Regions from separate parts of the Ensifer sp. ENS09 genome, predicted to be linked through region 2. Evidence: riboswitches for the same ligand, from Rfam matches in the RefSeq annotation. Region 2 holds a riboswitch; the other holds the start of a gene.
The links. Region 2 has a riboswitch for cobalamin ahead of IB267_RS03690 (DUF1636 domain-containing protein). Riboswitches for the same ligand answer to the same signal wherever they lie in the genome.
Positions count from the first base shown of each region.

Region 1: linked by a shared signal. The riboswitch ahead of metE (5-methyltetrahydropteroyltriglutamate--homocysteine S-methyltransferase) and the one ahead of IB267_RS03690 (DUF1636 domain-containing protein) in region 2 are both predicted to bind cobalamin.

Region 1 is NZ_JACVBP010000005.1:175,014-182,070, reverse strand. Features, by position in the region: gene IB267_RS25430 (ABC transporter ATP-binding protein) at 1-1,146, opposite strand, end outside; gene IB267_RS25425 (metallophosphoesterase) at 1,143-1,985, opposite strand; gene IB267_RS25420 (LysR substrate-binding domain-containing protein) at 2,209-3,138, opposite strand; gene IB267_RS25415 (hypothetical protein) at 3,291-3,581, shown strand; cobalamin riboswitch at 3,600-3,820, shown strand; gene metE (5-methyltetrahydropteroyltriglutamate--homocysteine S-methyltransferase) at 3,921-6,272, shown strand; gene IB267_RS25405 (acyl-CoA thioesterase) at 6,269-7,057, shown strand, end outside.
Region 2 is NZ_JACVBP010000001.1:743,471-750,527, forward strand. Features, by position in the region: gene IB267_RS03680 (ABC transporter substrate-binding protein) at 1-312, opposite strand, end outside; gene IB267_RS03685 (ABC transporter ATP-binding protein) at 309-1,112, opposite strand; gene IB267_RS03690 (DUF1636 domain-containing protein) at 1,135-1,548, opposite strand; cobalamin riboswitch at 1,653-1,869, opposite strand; gene IB267_RS03695 (RidA family protein) at 2,054-2,530, opposite strand; gene aspT (aspartate-alanine antiporter) at 3,018-4,706, shown strand; gene IB267_RS03705 (bifunctional aspartate transaminase/aspartate 4-decarboxylase) at 4,764-6,416, shown strand; gene IB267_RS03710 (aspartate-alanine antiporter) at 6,593-7,057, shown strand, end outside.

The DNA of each region.
Region 1 (7,057 bases), on a different contig from region 2:
CGTCGCGGCGATAGCGACCGGCTCGGCTGCCACCCGGGTGCCCTCGCCGTCGAACAGCATCGCCCGTTCCGGCATGAACGCGACATCGACGGGCTGACCGATCGCGAGTGCTGCGGCTTCGGCGGGTGCTGACTTGGCGGTGACCACCTCGCCGATCGCATCGAGGCGTGCGTGGACGATCACCTCGGAGCCGAGAAACTCCATGCGCTCGACCCGCGCAGTCAGCCGGCCGGCGCCTGCCGTATGGAAGCGCACGAATTCCGGGCGGATTGCGAGCTTCACCGGTGCATCCGGCGCCTGCCCGCGGCTTGCCAGAAGCACGAGATCGCCGAAGCGCACGATGCTTGCCGTATCCGTGCGGGTTTCGAGCACGTTGATCTTCGGCTGGCCAAGGAAGCGCGCAACCTCGATATGGGAGGGGTTGTCGTAGATCTCCTTCGGGCTCGCCAGTTGCAAGAGATTGCCGCCGATCATGACGGCGACGCGGTCGGCCATCGACAGCGCTTCGGACTGGTCGTGCGTGACATAGAGTGTCGGCACGCCGGCGCGGCGGTGCAGGTCGACGATTTCGCCGCGGGCATGGACGCGCAGGTTGGCGTCGAGATTGGAGAGCGGCTCATCCATCAGGAAGACGGCCGGGCGGCGCACCATGGCGCGGGCAAGCGCTACGCGCTGGCGCTGGCCGCCGGACATCTGGCCGGGCTTGCGGTCGAGCAGATGATCGATCTTCAGCGCTCCGGCCATCTCCTTGACCTGGCGCTGGATATCGCTGCGGATCTGCTTCTGCCCCGGCAGGAGATTGCCGATGACCGGCAAGCGCTGCATCGCCGTCAGGCGCCGCATGGCGAGCGGCACCGAAATGTTTTGACCTGCGGTCAGGTGCGGATAGAGCGCGTAGGACTGGAACACCATCGCCACGTTGCGATCGGCCGCCGCCATCCGCGCGACACTGCGGCCGCCGATCACGATCTCGCCGGCATCGCCGTGATCGAGGCCCGCGACGATGCGCAGAAGCGTGCTCTTGCCGCAGCCGGAAGGGCCGACGAGCGCAATGAACTCGCCGGCTTCCGCCTCCAGGCTGACGCCCTTCAGGATGGCGTTGCCGCCATAGGACTTGGTGATGCCATCCAGCGAAAGCACGCTCATTGCGCTGCCTCCACGCGAACCTTCTTCTTGGCGGCGAGCGGATAAACGTCCTCGACGATCGGGTCGAGCACGTGGCTCGTCAGACCCGGCACCGCCACGATTTCGCTGGTCACGCCGGCATCGGTGAGTTCGTGCACGACGGCACCGACCAGCCGCTCGCCCGGCATCGGCCGTTCCAGCGTGTCGATGATGAAGGAGGTCGGCGGCGCCCAGACGAGCGACGTCCCGGCATGTTCGCCGGTCCAGGCCCAGTGCAGGTGACCGCTTGCATGCAACGCCACCTCGGCTTCGGCGAAAAGATCAAAGAGGCGCTGGCGCTGGCGGGGACGGATGCCCCAGTAGCCGGTGTCGCCCTCGGCCGGGTCGTCGACGAAGAGCGGCTTGTGGGCGAAGACCGCCACCCGGCGACCGTCGCGACCAAGCAGTTGTTCCTCCAGCCAGGCAAATTGCCTGTCTTCTTCCTCGTCTTCGAAGCCGATCAGCAGGCTGTTGAGGCCGAGCAGCCGCCAGTCGCCATGGTCGCGGCCCCAGTAGTCCGGACCGGCGAGACGGCGCCAGCGGGCAAGCCGGACGGGATCCACAGGCTGGTGCGAGCCCGGCAGATGGCCGACATCGTGATTGCCGGGAACGATCGCGACCGGCATCGAGAGCTGACCGATCAGATCGAGCGAGAAGGTGATATCGTCCTCATGGTCGGCACCATCGATGGTGACATCGCCCGTGTGGATGACGAGATCGGGTTTTACCGCCTCGATCCAGGCGCGAACCGGTTCCCAATTGCCGTTGAAATGGCTTTTGGCGGGGCTGAGATGGGTGTCGCTGATCTGGACGATTTTCATGGAAACGGGCCTCCGACGATGGCTTGCGGTATCCGCGTCGGAGGGCTGTCTTCTCCCCTTCTCTGCGGTTGGCCGCAGTCTTTAGGGAGCCGCCATGTCAGTTTGGTAACAGCCGTTCTCAGCTGATTTTCAGTTTCTCCATGAAAGCGTCATTTTCAGAAGCCCGGCCGGCGCGAACCGGCACACGCGGCACCAGATGCGTCTGCTACTTCTTTCCCCAGGCTCACCACTTTGCGCCGAGTTCGCCCCGAAAAGATGCCGGACAGGACTGCTCCATGACGGTCGCAAGCATCGCATTCGACGCGTCTGCTTCCGCGACGACCCAGTCGCGAAAGGCCTGGATCTTCTTCTGCCGCCTGGTGCTTTGCGGATAAACCAGCCAATAGGCGCGGCCGTCGCGCACCACATGCTCGAACGGCCGGATCAGCCGGCCGCTCTTCAGTTCATCCATCAGGAAGGTCGAGACGGCAATCGCCATGCCGTGATCCGCCAGGATGGTGGCGACATCCATCGCCTGGACGTCGAAGATCAGCTCGGTACCATTGCTCGCCGGCGGCTCGACGCCGGTTTCGATCATCCACCGCCGCCACCAGTTGGCATTGCCGAAACGCCGGATCCTCAGAACATCGGCGGGCTCCTTGAGTTGATGTTTCTCCAGGAAGGACGGCGTGCAGACCGGCACGTAATCGAGCGGAAACAAGGGAAAGACATCGTTTCCCGGCCAGTCGCCGGCACCGCTGCGCACCGCGAGATCGATAGCGTCACGCTTGAAATCGACCAGCTCGGTCGACATGTGGACCCTGATGCTGATGTTCGGATGCGCGGTCTGGAAGGTGGCGAGCCGCTGGCCGAGCCAGCTCGAAACGACGGTCGGTAGCACCGAAATGTGCAGGTGATGTTCGGTCTTGTCGGCAATCTCCGAGAAGGCCGCCCCTAAAAGATCGATCGCTTCGGTTACCTTTGGCGCCAGCTGCCGCCCGGCACCGGTCAGCCGCACCTCGCGCGGAAGGCGGACAAAGAGCGGCGCGCCGATGCGTTCCTCCAACAACCGGATCTGATAGCTGACGGCCGCCTGCGTCATGCCAAGCTCTTCGGCGGCGCGGGTGAAACTCAGGTGCCTGGCGGCGGCCTCAAAGGCGCGCACTGCACTCATAGGGGGAATCTTGCTCATGACGCTGAGATAAGCATTCTTTATGCCAGCATGCGAGAAATCGCTTTGCGCGAAACGCCAAAAAACCTCACTTTTTTCGCGAACACACGCCTTGTAGAGAAGTGAGGATAGCAATGCTTAGCGCAGTGCGATCAATGATTTACCATGCCCTGAATTGGGCCGACAGGACCCTCAGTGCTCCGGTCGACATAGACACGTTCAACGAGTTCCAGCTCCGGGATATCGGCCTGACGCGGGACCAGGAACATATCCGTGCGCACGTCGGCGACACCGCGGATCCGTGGCACTGGCCGGAGGAGCCCAAGCCCGTGCCGGTGCAACCCGCCGCGAAAGCAGTTTGCAGCGAAGGACCGCGCATTGGCCGCGTTTCGCCCCGCGCCCAGGCCGGAGAGAATAAAGACATAAGCATTTCTTTATGCGATTGACGGCCGAGCGATTGCAGGGCATTGTCCAGGCATCGTGGTTCTGCGCCTCGCCATCCGGCGGGGCGGAGCTAAGAGGGAATTCGGTGCGGCGCTGACAAGCGCCCAGGCCGGAGCTGCCCCCGCAACTGTAGGCGGAGAGCGGCCGTTCGATGATGTCACTGAGGAAGACGCCTCGGGAAGACGGAACGGTCCGCGTTGACCCGCAAGCCAGGAGACCTGCCGCGATGAACAACGTCCACGGGCGGGGTGTCCGATGGGGCGCGTTGACGACGCGGGACACTTCTCGCGTCGCGGATGCGTCGCATTCAAGCCTTGCCCTTCAACCTTCGGGGTAAGGAAATGACCATCAAGACTGCCAATCTCGGCTTCCCGCGCATCGGCCGACACCGCGAACTGAAATTCGCGCTTGAACGCTACTGGTCCGGCAAGATCAGCCGTGACGACCTTTTCGACGTCGGCCGCCGGCTTCGGGCCGAAAACTGGGCGGCGCAAAAGGCGCGCGGCATCGACATCCTCCCTTCGAACGATTTCTCGTTCTACGACCACGTGCTCGATACTGCCGTGCTCGTCGGTGCGGTCCCGGCCGCCTATGGCTGGAAGGGCGGTCCCGTCGATCTCGATACCTATTTCGCCATGGCGCGCGGCTCGACCGGTTCGCCCTGCGCTTCCGGTTGCACGCATGCGGGTGACGGCGGCAACGCCGCACTCGAGATGACCAAGTGGTTCGATACCAACTACCACTACATGGTGCCCGAATTCGAAGCGGATCAACGCTTTGCGCTGACGCATAACCGGCCGCTCGAAGCCTTTCTCGAGGCCGAAGCCCTCGGCTATCGAACCCGCCCGGTCCTGCTTGGCCCGGTGACCTTCCTCAAGCTCGGCAAGGCGAAGGGCGGAGATTTCGATCCCCTGGATCTGATCGAACGCTTGCTTCCCGTTTACGTCGAGCTGCTAACCGAACTTGCCAATGCCGGCGCCGACTGGGTTCAGATCGACGAGCCTAGTCTGGTGCTCGATCTCACCAACCGGGAAAGGCAGGCCCTGGACCTTGCCTATCATACGTTCCGGGCGAAGGTTCCCGGGCTCCGGATCATGCTTGCGACCTATTTCGGCGCGATCGGCGACAATATGGTGAGCGCCCTGGCGCTGCCGATCGCGGGCCTGCATGTCGATCTCGTGCGCGCGCCGCAGCAGATCGAGGTCCTCCTCCAGTCCGCTCCGGCTGACCGAGTGCTGTCGCTCGGCATCATCGACGGCCGCAACGTCTGGAGGACGGATCTTGCCGGCCTGTTGCGCCGCCTGCAGCCGCTCATCTCCGCCCATGGCCGGGACCGGATCGAGCTTGCGCCCTCGTGCTCGCTCCTGCATGTGCCCGTCGACCTCGATCTGGAACAGGCGCTCGACCCGGAGCTTGCCTCGTGGCTCGCTTTCGCCGTGCAGAAGCTCGACGAGTTGAGCCTTCTTGCCCGCGCCTTCGAGCCGGGGCTTGCCCATCCGGAAAGGGCCTTTGCGGCATCGAGCGAAGCTGCCAAGGCGCGTCTGACGTCGCTCAGGATCCATGATCCACTCGTTGCCGGGCGACTGAAGGCGCTGACGGCAGCCGACAGCGAGCGCCGGCCTCCCTTCCCGGCCCGTCGCGCGCTCCAGGCGGACGCGCTGCCGTTGCCGCTTTTCCCGACGACGACGATCGGCTCCTTCCCGCAGACGCCGGAAGTACGGCAGGCCCGTTCCCTGCATGCCAAGGGCGAACTCAGCTATGTCGACTACACCGCCTATCTGCGCCGGGAGACCGAGCAGGCGGTGCGCTGGCAGGAGGAGATCGGCATCGACGTGCTGGTACATGGCGAGTTCGAGCGCAATGACATGGTGCAGTATTTCGGCGAGCAGCTCTCGGGCTACGCCTTTACCCGAAGTGGCTGGGTACAGAGCTACGGTTCGCGCTACGTGCGCCCGCCGATCATCTTCGGCGACGTTTCTCGGCCAAACCCGATGACGGTCGAATGGGCGGCCTTTGCACAGTCACTGACCGATCGACCGGTCAAGGGCATGCTAACGGGTCCGGTCACCATGCTGCAATGGTCCTTCGTGCGCGACGACCTGCCGCGGTCGGTGGTGTGCCGGCAGATCGCGCTGGCGCTTAGCGACGAAGTCAGGGACCTCGAGGCATCGGGCATCGCCATCATCCAGATCGACGAGCCGGCGCTGCGCGAGGGCCTGCCGCTCAAGGCCGCCGACCGCAAGGCCTATCTCGACTGGGCGGTGGAGTGCTTCCGCCTCAGCGCCGCCGGCGTCGGCGACGCCACCCAGATCCACACCCATATGTGCTACTCGGAGTTCAACGACATCATGCCGGCGATCGCGGCAATGGATGCCGACGTGATTTCGATCGAGACGTCGCGATCGAAGATGGAACTGCTCGGCGCGTTCACCGGAAGGGCCTATCCGAACGAGATCGGCCCGGGCGTCTACGATATCCATTCGCCCCGCGTACCGGCGGTGGATGAAATGGTGCATCTCATCGAGCGCGCGACCGAAGGGCTGACGCCGGCGCAGATCTGGGTCAACCCGGATTGCGGGCTGAAGACCAGGCGCTGGGAGGAAACCCGGCCAGCGCTTGTCAACATGGTGGCGGCGGCGCGCGCCCTGCGCCTGGCCTTCGCGGATGATCCCCGCAAGGCGCTTCGCGCATGACGGACCACACGGAAGCGGCGTCGGGGGAAACCCCGGTGCCACAGACCCTCGTCGATATCGTCTTTCCCGGCGACACCAATCATCACGGCACCCTCTTTGGGGGTGCCGCATTGGCGCTGATGGACCGGATCGCCTTCATCGTCGCCACCCGCCACGGCCGCGTTCCCTTCGTCACCGCCTCCTGCGACCGGATCGACTTTCGCGCACCCGCCCGCATCGGCCAGATCGTCAGTTTCTCTGGCCGCCCGGTGCGCGTCGGGCGGCTCTCGATGGTCGTCGACGTCGAGATGGTGGCCGAAGACCTTGCGACCGGCGGCCGCGATCTTTGCTCACGCGGACAGTTCACCATGGTTGGGATGCCGCAGGACAAAGGTGCCGACTGGCACCTTCCGCCGCTCGCCGAGCCCGCGCCGGCTGCGCCCGCCGCCGATTTCGTCGGCATGACCGACATCGTTTTTCCGGGCCAGACCAACAGCGCCGGCGCGCTCTTCGGCGGCGATGCACTCGCCCAGATGACGAAGGCGGCCTTCGTCGTCGCGACCCGGCTGACCGGAAAATTGATGGTGCTCGCCTCCTGCAGTAGCGATTTCAAGCGGCGTGTCGCCGCCGGTACGATCATCGACACGCTGGCGCGGGTCACCCGGACCGGACGCAGTTCCACAACGATAGAGGTCGAGCTCTGGTCGGAAGAACTGCTCAGCGGCGTGCGCGTGCTGACCGTCACCGGGACTTTCGTGATGGTGGCCGTCGACAGCCGCAACCGCCCGGTTGCGGCCTTCGCCGCC
Region 2 (7,057 bases):
GGCGTCGGCGTTGAGCAACACTTCCTTGGTCGGATACTTCTCCGAAAGCTCCGGCAGTTCCTTGACGCCTTCGCGCAGCTTCTCGTCCAGCGTCTTCCAGCCGGAAACGCCGGTATAGCCGACCATGCGATCCTGCAGCCTCAGCGCCAGCATCATCTCCACCAGGTTGACGTCGTTGGCGATCGCGCGCTGCGGCGCCGCGTCGAAGGTCACCTCGCGGTTGCAGCTCTTGACCGTGACCGGATAGGCGAGCGCCGGCGTGGCGGCGGCCAGCACGAAAAGAAGGGAAAATGGGGCAATATTGATCTTCATGAAATAGATCCCTGTCGAGGAAGTGAAAAGGAAAATCGGGCGCCGCCGCCGGCGGCATTGTGAACGGTGGCAGTGACGCCGAAGGCGGCCGAAAGTTCGCCGGGGCTGAGCACCTCTTCGGGCGTGCCGAAGGCCGTCAGCCGCCCGGCAGTCAGGATCGCGACGTCGGTCGCAAACTCGGCGGCGAGATTGATGTCGTGCAGCGTCGAGACGATCGTCAGCTTCAGCGTCTGCAGCAACTCGAGGATTTCGAGCTGGTGACGGATGTCGAGATGGTTGGTCGGCTCGTCGAGGATGATGATGCGCGGCTCCTGCGCCAGCGCGCGGGCGATCAGCACCCGCTGCTTCTCACCGCCCGAAAGCGTCGAGAACTGGCGACCGGCAAGATGCGCGAGATCGAGATGCGCCAGCGCATGCTGTACCCGATCGCGGTCGAAATCGCTCCAGCCGCTCAAGCCTTCCCGCCGCGGAATGCGCCCCATCATCACGACGTCGCGCACGCTGAAGGGAAAGTCGCCGGGCATTTCCTGAAGGACGACGGCGATCGTCCTTGCTGCCTCGCGCGCCGAGATCGACCAGAGATCGATGCCATCGACCGAAACACGGCCGGAGTTCGGCTGCACCGCCCGGTAGAGGCAGCGCAGGAGCGAGGTCTTGCCGGCACCGTTCGGCCCGAGGATCGCAAGCCGGCTGCCCGCCGCGATCGAAAAGCCGATGTCCTTGACCAGCGTCAGCCCCGCGCGCGGCCCCCAGTGGAGGCCCTCGACCTTGAGTGCCGCTCCCGTCGCCGTACAGCTCATGGGTTGATCCCTCCCCGCGCCCTCATTGGAAGTGCCCGCCGAGGTCTTCGGAAACGAGCATCGCTGCGGGGATGCGGGCAAGCGTCTTGCCTTTCAACCCGCGTGGCCGCTCGGCCGCCCGCGTCATGCCATCGCCACGCTCGGCATAGGTTGTGGCAAAGCGTACGAGATCGTCGATGTCTTCGTCCGGCGAGACGTCGCCGAAGAGATAGGTTGCCTTCCCCGTCGCCTGGAAGGCGATGGTGCAGGGCCGCGTGCAGGCCGCCATGCACACCGTGCCGGCAATCGAGAAGTCACGATCGAGCGGCGCGCCGAGTGCGGCAATGCTGCCGTTCAGCCGCTTGATCAGCTCGGCACCGGGCGCGCAGGGGCCACCGGTGAAGCGGCAATCGGTGCAGACCGTTATCTTGTGCTGTCGGAAATTCGGCTCAGCCATTCCTGCCCTCCGCCGGACTGACGGCAAGAGATGGCGAAACGGCAGAAGGACGGATAGCCGTCGTGCGAAAGCCAGTTCTTTTCCATCGGAACACCCCGTCCGTTGTGGTTGATCGGTTCGATGGCAGGTCTCCTGGCTCGCGGGTCGTGGCGCATCCACGTCTTCCCGGCTGATCGCCAGTGACATGGTGTGAATGCGCTTTCCGCTCACAGTTGCGGGGGCAGCCACGGTTTCGGCCCCATCAGGGTCGTCCGTTCCGTGTTCCCTTTTCAGCCGCCTCCGCATTGTCGCGGACGCAGCACCATCACCGCCTTCCTCGCATGAATCGGCGGGGGAGACAACCGCACGGCACAGGCGGGAAGGATCTATCAACATGCGGCGTATCGTCATGCGCAATTCGTTATTAAATAACATTACATCATGCAAGCCGAAAATTGAGCGTCGGACACGATCCGACGCTCCACGGCCGGAATCCGCCTTGCGGCCGACAGGCGGCCGTGCCGCCTCAGAACTCCGGCGGAAAGAGCTCGGCCGTCAGCGTCACCGCCACCGCGGCGTTGCCCGGCAGGTTGCGCACGCCGCAGACGGAGCGGATATGGCCGGCCCTTTCGCCAAAGGCGGCAGCCAGAAACTCGGAGGCGCCGTCGAGCACCTTCGGATGATCGAGGAAATCCTCGGTGCAGGCGACATGCCCCTCCAGCCGGACGATCTGGCGAATGCGCTCGAAACGGCCGAGATGTTCGTGGATCTGCGCCAGCGCGTTGAGCACCGCCAGCTCGGCCGCCTTGCGCCCCTCGTCGATCGTCACGTCGCGCCCGAGCAGCCCCGTATGCACGAAGCGCCCGTCGAGCAGCGGCCCCTGCATCGAGACATGAAGCATCTCGCCCGCCTCGATCACCGCGCGATAAGCGCCGAGCGGCTTCGGCGGCGTTGGAAGCTGAACGCCAAGCGCCCCCAGCCTACGGATAACCTCATCCATCATTGCTCCCCCTCCTCGTCACCTTACGAACCGGCCGCGCTTGCGGAGACGATGCCGCGTTTCATCTCGACCCTTCGAAGTTCTGTCGCCCCTATCGCAAGCAGAAAGGCCCATCATTCCTTGCGCCTCCAGCCGTATGTTCAAGCATAGCCAAGAGAAAACGCCTCATGCCTCACGTTGCGAGATAACATTACGAATTACAACACCAGAGTTGAAGTTCCGGCGCGATCCGGCCGCGCGCATCCGTCTTTCGATCGCAGGCGGCGGACGCATCGCGGCGCCTGCGAGTGCGCACCCCAAGTAAAACCGCTGAAATGTAACATACGTTACGCTCACGTAACCCTATGCCGGTTGAGAATTTCGACGACCGAGGCAACAATTGCCGGAATTAAGATTGGGCATCGACGAGATCCGAAAACAAGCTCAACTTAGCCGCGCAGATCCCGAAATGAAGTGATGGCAACTCAACTTTCTGAAGGGAATAGCAGCAGTGAACCCCATCGATTTTTTCGTCGACACGCTTCGGACCTATCCACCCGTCGCCGTCTTCCTCGCCCTCGGCATCGGCTTCCTCATCGGTCCGATCAAGGTCGCGGGGTTCAACCTTGGAAATGTCACCGCCACGCTGCTTGCGGGCGTTCTCATCGGGCAGCTGGGCATCCAGGTTTCCGGTGACCTGAAATCAACGCTGTTCCTGATCTTCCTCTTCGCCGTAGGCTACGGCGTAGGCCCGCAATTCGTGCGGGGCCTAAGCACCGACGGGCCGAAACAGATCGCCTTTGCGCTCTCGGTCCTCGTGCTCTGCCTCATCGTTCCCTATCTCTGCGCGCTAATCGCCGGGCTTCCGCTCGGCTACGGCGCCGGCATGTATGCCGGTTCGCAGACGATTTCGGCGGCTATCGGCGTCGCCACGGACCAGATCAACTCGCTGGGGCTGACACCGGAACAGGCCAAGACCTTCTCCGACCAGATCCCGATCGCCTACGCGGTCACGTATATCTGGGGCACGATCGGCTCGGCGATCATCCTCGCCCAACTCGGTCCGAAGCTTCTCGGCATCGACCTTCCGGCGGCCTGCCGGGAATACGAGGCCAAGCTCGGCGGCGGCACATCCAGCGCCGAGCCCGGCATCACCAGCGCCTACCACGACTTCGGTCTTCGGGCCTACCGGATCGATGCGGCAAGCGGCCTGACCGGGACGCCGGTCAAGAACCTGCTTCCCGGCATCCGCGTCTATGTCGAGCGGGTCCGGCGCGGCAGCGAGATCATCGAAGCGGACGGCAACACCGTACTGCAGCCCGGCGACGTCGTCGCCTTCTCCGGCCGGCGTGCCCTGCTCGTCGAGAATCTCGATTCGAAGCTTGTCGAGGTCGAGGACAAGGAACTGCTGAATGCCGAAGCCGAAGTCCTCGATGTCTACGTGACCAGCAAGGCGCTCGCCGGCAAGACGCTTGCGGAAGTCAGCACCATGGACTGGGCGCGTGGCGTCTATGCCCGCAAGATCATCCGCTCGCTGGTCGAGATCCCGGTCTTGCCCGGGACCACCGTCGAGCGCGGCGACATCGTTACCATCGGCGGGGCCAAGCAGCATGTCGAAGCCGCGATCAAGGCGCTCGGTTTTGCCGACCGTCCCGTCGAGACGACCGATATCGCCTTCCTCGGCTGGGGGCTCTTCATCGGCGCGATGATCGGGGCGCTTACGATCACGATCGGCGGAATCCCGATCGGCCTTTCGACTTCCGGCGGCGCGCTTTTGGCGGGCCTGGTGCTCGGCTGGCTGCGCACCACCTACCCCGCCTTCGGGCGGATCCCGTCGCCGGCGCTCTGGCTGATGAACACGCTCGGCCTCAACATCTTCATCGCCGTCGTCGGCATCGGCGCCGGACCCGGCTTCGTCGCGGGTCTGCAGGAGGTCGGCATATCGCTGTTTATCTGGGGCGTGGTGGCAACCTCGATCCCGATGATCGCCTCGGTGCTCATCGGCCACTACGTCTTCAAGTTCCACCCGGCGATCCTGTTTGGCGCCTGCGCCGGGGTCAGGACGACGACGGCAGCGCTCGGCATGATCCAGGAGGCGGCCAAGAGCAAGGTTCCCGCCCTTGGCTACGGCATGCCCTACGCCATCGGCAACACGCTGCTCACCATCTTCGGCCTCGTCATCGTCATCATGCTCGCCTGAGGCGGGCGACAGTCGGGACCACCGATCACAATTCACAGATCACAGGGAGTGTGGATCATGTTGGACAGAAAATTCTACGACAGCATCTCCGATCTCAGCCCGTTCGAAATCAAGGACGAACTGATCAAGCTCGCCAAGACGAGCTCCCAGAAGGCCGCCAAGGCCTTCCTCAATGCCGGCCGCGGCAACCCGAACTGGACGGCGACGCGCGCCCGCGAAGCCTTCTTCCTTCTCGGCCAGTTCGCGCTGACCGAAGCCAAGCGCGCCTATTACGATCCGAAGGCCGGTGTCGCCGGCATGCCGCCGCAGGACGGAGCCCATGCCCGCTTTGAGAAGTGGACGAAGAAGCTGCTTCAAAGCACCGCCGACTGGGACGAAGAGGACGAAGGCGTTCCGCCGGCAAAGACGCTCTCCGACGCCGTCAACTACGCGATCAAGACCTTTCACTTCGATCCGGACGCCTTTGTGCACGAGCTGACGGATTCGATCATCGGCGACAACTATCCGGTGCCCGACCGCGCGCTGCACCACAACGAGATCATCACCCATGAATATCTGATGTGGGCGATGTGCGCCGGCCATCGACCCAGGGCGACATTCGATCTCTACCCTGTCGAAGGCGGCACCGCTGCCATGTGCTACATCTTCAAGGCCCTGAAGAACGCTCGCCTGCTCAACGCCGGCGACACGATCGCACTCGGCACGCCGATCTTCACGCCTTATCTCGAAATGCCGGAACTGGAGGACTACGACCTCAAGACCATCAATGTCAGCGCCGAGCAGGAGGACCGCTTCCAGTTCACCGACGAAGACATCAAGGCGCTCGAAAACCCCAAGGTAAAGGCGCTTTTCCTGGTCAACCCCGGCAACCCGTCCGCCGTTGCGATGGATCCGGATTCGATCAAGCGCCTCGTCGATCTCGTTACCAAGAAGCGCCCTGACTTGATCGTGCTCACCGACGACGTCTACGGTACCTTCGTACCGGGCTTCCAGTCGCTGCTCGGCCATCTGCCGCGCAACACCATCGGCGTCTATTCCTACTCGAAGTATTTTGGCTGCACCGGCTGGCGCCTCGGCGTCATCGCGGTGGCGCAGGACAACATCTTCGACGAGAAGATCAAGGCTCATGGCGAGCCGATCCAGAAGCTCCTCGAAAAGCGCTACAAGGCGATGACGCCGAAGCCGCGCGACGTGAAGTTCATCGACCGCATCGTCGCCGACAGCCGCGACGTGGCGCTGAACCACACCGCCGGCCTGTCGCTGCCGCAACAGGTGATGATGTCGCTTTTCAGCCTGGTCGAGCTGATGGATGTCGACAAGGTCTACCAGAAGGCCTGCATGGCCATCTGCACCAAGCGGTTCTGGAACCTGATCGAGGGCATGGGGGTCGAGTCCAATCCGGGCATCTATTTCGACTACTATTACGGCATCATCGACTTCGAATTCTGGCTGCGCAAATATGTCGGTGAGGATGTCGTCACCTGGGTGAAGGACAACATCCACCCGCTCGACATCCCCTTCAGGCTTGCCGAGGACCACGGCATCGTGCTGCTCAACGGTTCGGGCTTCGACGCGCCGAGCTGGTCGGCGCGCGTCTCCTTCGCCAACCTCAATGACGACGCCTATTCGCAGATCGGTCGCGCCGTGCGCTCGGTCGCCCGCGGCTACGTCCAGACCTACCAGGCGGCGAAAGGCCTGAAAATCAGCTGACCACCAAGGGCGGCCGGCAACCGTCGGCCGCCCTCCCCAACGCCTGGCCAGCGTTTCCTTCGGCCTGCAAGCATCTCCGCATTTCCGGCTGGCGACCGTCTTCCGCCGGCCCAGCAACCAGCGCATTATCCAGCTGAAGCGGAATTCTTCGGCTTGGCACCGAGAGGAAACACCGCGTGATCGATCACCTGTTCAGCATTCTGCGCGCGCATCCGGAACTCGCCCTGTTCCTGGCGCTCGGCATCGGCTACGCGATCGGCAAGATCACCGTCTTCGGGGTCACGATTGGCGCGGTCACCGGCTGCCTGCTCGCCGGCGTGTTGATCGGCCAGACCGGGGCCGAGCTTTCAAACGACGTGAAGCAGGCCTTCTTCCTGCTCTTCCTTTTTGCCATCGGCTACCGCACCGGCCCGCAATTCTTCCAGAGCCTCAACGCCGATGCCCTGCCGCAGATCGCCGTGACCGTAACGCTCTGCGTCGTCGCCCTCGGCGTGGCGATCGTGCTTTCCATGCTCTTCGGCTTTGACCTCGGCACGGCCGCCGGCGTTCTTGCCGGGGGCGCGACGGAATCGGCGACCGTCGGCGTTGCGATCGACACCTTCCGCAAGACGGCACCGACGCCGGAGGCGGCAAGCCAGTTC